DNA from 2 places in the Bradyrhizobium sp. WYCCWR 13022 genome. Region 1 is predicted to be linked to the other one. Evidence: predicted binding sites of a transcription regulator. Region 1 holds the regulator's gene; the other holds the start of a gene.
The links. Region 1 encodes LexA, which represses DNA repair genes until DNA is damaged. Its sites were predicted from a motif close to TGTTCNNNNTGTGTTCNG; they were not measured.
Positions count from the first base shown of each region.

Region 2: QY049_RS24115 (YifB family Mg chelatase-like AAA ATPase) is a predicted target of LexA. The motif match lies at 1,286-1,303, and genes of this name have one in related genera.

Region 1 is NZ_JAUIZJ010000002.1:92,348-94,739, forward strand. Features, by position in the region: gene QY049_RS01380 (hypothetical protein) at 1-336, opposite strand, end outside; gene QY049_RS01385 (hypothetical protein) at 530-733, opposite strand; gene lexA (transcriptional repressor LexA) at 917-1,618, opposite strand; gene glp (gephyrin-like molybdotransferase Glp) at 1,795-2,392, opposite strand, start outside.
Region 2 is NZ_JAUIZJ010000016.1:262,503-264,894, reverse strand. Features, by position in the region: gene QY049_RS24125 (tetratricopeptide repeat protein) at 12-794, opposite strand; gene QY049_RS24120 (PilZ domain-containing protein) at 878-1,123, opposite strand; gene QY049_RS24115 (YifB family Mg chelatase-like AAA ATPase) at 1,351-2,392, shown strand, end outside.

The sequences.
Region 1 (2,392 bases):
CACGGTTGCGCGCTGACCTTCGACGAGCTGCGTCACCAGCACGTATTTGCCATCGGGGAATTCGATCGCATCGTGATGACGATCGGGAATGTGCGGATCGACCTTGCCGAACTTGCCGACGCGCGAGTTGACGGTGCGCGTCCAGATCCACCTGTTATCGTAACGGACGTTGTCGGCGAACGCGAGCTCCGTTCCCGGCAGCAGGCAGACCGCGACCGACATGTCGGCTTCGGAGGCGAAGCCGCGCGTCGAGGTACCGCGAAATGTTGTCGTGACGATCGTCTCGCCGACTTCTGCGGGACGTGTCGCGACGGCATGCAGGCTATAGTCACACATCGGGTGCTCCTCATCAGGGATAGTAACCCGCGCCTCTGGCCTGGAGGCGCAGGCCTCTATCAGAGTGGAAGCCTGCAAGACTCCGCTCGGTTGTAGGCAAATCTGCGGCCCGGATACGCAAGCCGCAATCACAATATCTTTCCCGAACCGCTAGGAACAAAGCCTGCTTCCGTGCATTCGGCGACCGTCGCCGTCAGCGTCCGGCCGGTGCCGACCAGCCCGAATATGGCCAGGCCGGCCGCGAGGATTGCTCGACGGTATTATGCGCATCACGCAATTGCGCGCTCGTCGCCTGCGGTGCCTTGCGGGCGCGATGTTGCGGCTGCGCAGCGAGGGCTTGTGACGCCGATGCTGCAATCAGCGCCATCGTGACGGTGCTCAGGAAGATCTTGCGCATGGTTGTCTCCTCGGTCGCCTGGAGGCTTATGAAGCGATGCGTGCTTCGTCGCGGCGTGCCGAGGATGTAGTGCTGGAGAGGGGGCCGGATAATCTGTGCAAAACCAGAAAGACCATCCGGCCGGAGCGGACAATCGTCCGCTCCGATCGTTGATTGCGCGTGAGCGCTCAGGTCGTCCGGCGCTCAGTACTTCCGATACAGTCCGATCAGCTTGCCCTGGATCTTGACCCGGTTGGGCGGGAGGATGCGGACCTCGTAGGCCGCGTTGGCCGGCTCCAGCGCGATCGAGGCGCCGCGGCGGCGGAAGCGCTTCAAGGTGGCTTCCTCGTCGTCGATCAGCGCGACCACGATATCGCCGGTGTCGCAGCTCTCGTTGCGCTGGATCAGCGCCATGTCGCCGTCGAGAATGCCGGCGTCGACCATGGAATCGCCGCGCACTTCGAGCGCGTAGTGCTCGCCAGCGCCCAGCATGTCAGGGGGGACGCTGATGGTGTGGCTGCGGGTCTGCAGCGCCTCGATGGGCGTGCCGGCTGCGATCCGGCCCATGACGGGCACCGCGACCGGACGCTCGCCCTCGTCGGCGGGCGGGCTCGATGTCGTGCGCACCTTGCCGAGATTGCCTTCGATGACGCTTGGCGTGAAGCCGCGGCGGCTACCGGCGGCGGCTTGGAGCTCCGGCAGCTTGATCACCTCGATGGCGCGGGCCCGGTTGGGCAGGCGGCGGATGAAGCCACGCTCCTCGAGCGCCGTGATCAGGCGGTGGATGCCCGACTTCGAGCGCAGATCGAGCGCGTCCTTCATCTCGTCGAAGGAGGGCGGCACGCCGCTTTCCTTCAGCCGCTCGCTGATGAACCGCAGGAGCTCGTATTGTTTGCGCGTTAACATCTCGACCAAAATCCCCCTGACGATGTCGTTCGATTCCGAGACGCTGAATTCAGCAATAAGCCGCTACATGCTCGAAACAAATCATGAACGGACACTATATGTTCGATACATGTTCCGCAACTGCTTAATTTACCGTGAACGCGGCAAAGTTCGCGGAACGGTTGCGAACGATGCGCTCAGGCGGGCAGTCGCAACACCTCGCAGGGCGCTCCCGCTTCGGCCTTCGGTGCGAATGGCGGACGCACGAGAAGTGCCTGTGCCGCAGCGAGATTCGCAAGCAGCGAGGAGTCCTGGTGATTGACGGGAAGGGCGACGAGCGTGCCGTCGTCACGCTCGTCGAGACGCGCACGCAGATAATCCTCGCGCTGGTCATTGGCGCCGACGTCGCGGCCGAGCACGGCGCGTTCGCGGCGATGATGGACAACCGAACGGCCGGACAAAGCGCGAATCAGCGGGACCATGAAGAGGAAACCGCACACGTAGGACGACACGGGATTGCCGGGCAGGCCGATCACGCGCATCGCTCCGAGCTGTCCGTTCATCATCGGCTTGCCCGGCCGCATTGCGATCTTCCAGAACGCCATCGCAGTGCCTTCGTCCCGGAGGGCCTGCTGCACCAGATCGTGGTCGCCGACCGAGGCGCCGCCCGTCGTGATCAGGATGTCGGCGCTGGATTCTCGCGCGCGGCGGATACCGGCGCTGGTGGCGGCAAGCGTATCTGCGGCAACGCCGAGGTCGATGGTGTCGGCGCCCTCGCTGCGGGCGAGCGCGTGC
Region 2 (2,392 bases), on a different contig from region 1:
GCGGCGGAGATTTATTTCTCCGCGCGCTGCTGCTGTTTCTTGGACAGCAACTGGCGCAGCGCCGTGACCTTGGCCGCCGCCTGATCCGGCGGCAGGTCGGCCTTCACGATGGTCTCGGCCTCGGCCTGCTTGCCTTCCAGTCCCAGCACCAGCGCCAGATTGGCGCGCACGCGGGGATTGGCGGAATCGCGCTGATAGGCGCGGCGCATGGTTTCCTCGGCCCGCGGCAGATTGTTCTGGAGCATGTACGACAGGCCGAGATTGGACAGCACTGACGGCTCGTCCGGCACGATCTTCAGCGCGGTCGCATAATATTGTTGCGCCTCCTCGTTGCGGCCGAGCTGATCGAGCACGGCGCCCTGGGCCGAGAGGATATGCCAGTCGGGATCCTCGGGCGTATGCGCGCGGCTCAGCACGTCGAAGGCCTGCTGGAAATTGCCGTTGTCGGCGAGCGCGCGGCCGTAGCCGGCGAGCAGCGCCTTGTTGCTGGGATGGAGCAGCACGGCCTGCTCCATCACCGCGACCGCCTGCGCACGTTGGCCCATCTCGCGCAGCGCCCGGCCATATTGGAGAGCAATATCGGGATCGCTGGGCTTGGCGCGATAGCGCTCGCGCAAGCCGTCCATGTCGGGCCTGGCATCCGCGTTGGCCGCGGGGTCCGGCTTGCTGCTGACGCCGAGCGCGCCGGTCACGTCCTCCAGGCTCGTGGTCTGGCAGCCACCGAGGGCCAGCACCGCGAGCGCGGGAAGCAGGAATCTCGCCGGGAAAGAGGCAAGGGACGAACGCTTGGACATACTCTGATCACCGCCGGCGGACTGATCAGAGATGCTTTGCCGATTAACGCTAAAGTCCGGTTAAGGACGGGCCTCTGTTGGGCCTAGTCGGTAAATTCCGCACCGAATTCGCAACCGATGCGCCAGCGCAGGCGGCACTGACGGGAATAATCGGGCGCAAAGATGATGGTGAATTGCGGCGGCACTTCCAGAAACTCGGCCACGACCTTCACGCCCCCGTCCGAGATATCCGTGATGGTGCAGTCCCGCGGCAGCGATCCCGCGCCAAAATGAATCTTGGCAAGCCGGCTGCACACCCGTCGTTCGCTTCTGCGGCGATTTGCAAGCATTTGAATTCTTCACCCGTTAGATCACGGCCCATCCCGCAGGCTCAGGAGTAGCGGACATTCGTTGGAATGTGCTGAGGAGAGCCGCTCGCATTCGAGGCGTAGTCGACGCTTAATGTCGTCGTCCGGTTTACCTGTCGTTAGGGCTTGCGGCGCCATCTCCCGTGTTCCCGTATTGTTCTTGCCAGAGCCGCCCGGCTCTGCTACCCCTAATTGTGCAAGAGGGCAGCATGGTTCAGCGGGTTTCGACAGTCGCCTTTGAGGGGATCGAGGCCCGTGCGGTCGACGTGCAGGTGCAGGTCGCCCCCGGCCTGCCCGCCTTCGCCATCGTCGGCCTTCCGGACAAGGCGGTATCGGAGGCGCGCGAGCGGGTTCGCTCGGCGCTGATCGCCTCGGGCCTGGCCCTGCCGGCGCGGCGAATCACCGTCAATCTCGCGCCCGCCGACGTCCCGAAGGAAGGCAGCCATTACGACCTGCCGATCGCGCTCGGGCTGATGGCGGCGATCGGCGCGATCCCGCCGGACGCGCTGACCGGCTTCACCGTGCTCGGCGAGCTCGGCCTCGACGGCTCGATCGCGGCGGTGGCCGGCGTCCTGCCAGCCGCCTTCGGCGCCAATCTTCGCGAGGAAGGCTTGATCTGCCCGGCCTCTTGCGGCTCGGAAGCGGCGTGGGCGAGCCCGGACATCCAGATCATCGCCTCAAGCTCACTCATCCAGATCGCCAATCACTTCAAGGGCACGCAGGTGCTTTCGCGACCGGTGCCGAAGGTGCATGAGGCCGCCACCTCGCTGCTCGATTTGCGCGACATCAAGGGCCAGGAGAGCGCCAAGCGGGCGCTGGAGATCGCGGCCGCGGGAGGACATCATCTCTTGATGATCGGCGCGCCCGGTGCCGGCAAATCGATGCTGGCGGCGCGGCTGCCTTCAATCCTGCCGCCGCTGTCGCCGGGCGAATTGCTCGAGGTCTCGATGATCGCCTCCGTCGCCGGCGAGATCGAGGGCGGCGCACTGACGTCGCGGCGGCCGTTTCGTTCGCCACATCACTCCGCCAGCATGGCCGCGCTCACCGGCGGCGGCGCACGTGCCAAGCCCGGCGAGATCTCGCTGGCGCATCAGGGCGTGCTGTTCCTCGACGAGCTGCCCGAGTTCGATCCGCGCGTGCTGGATTCGCTGCGCCAGCCGCTGGAGAACGGCGAGGTCTCGGTGTCGCGCGCCAATCACCGCGTCACCTACCCTGCCCGCTTCATGCTGGTTGCGGCGATGAATCCCTGTC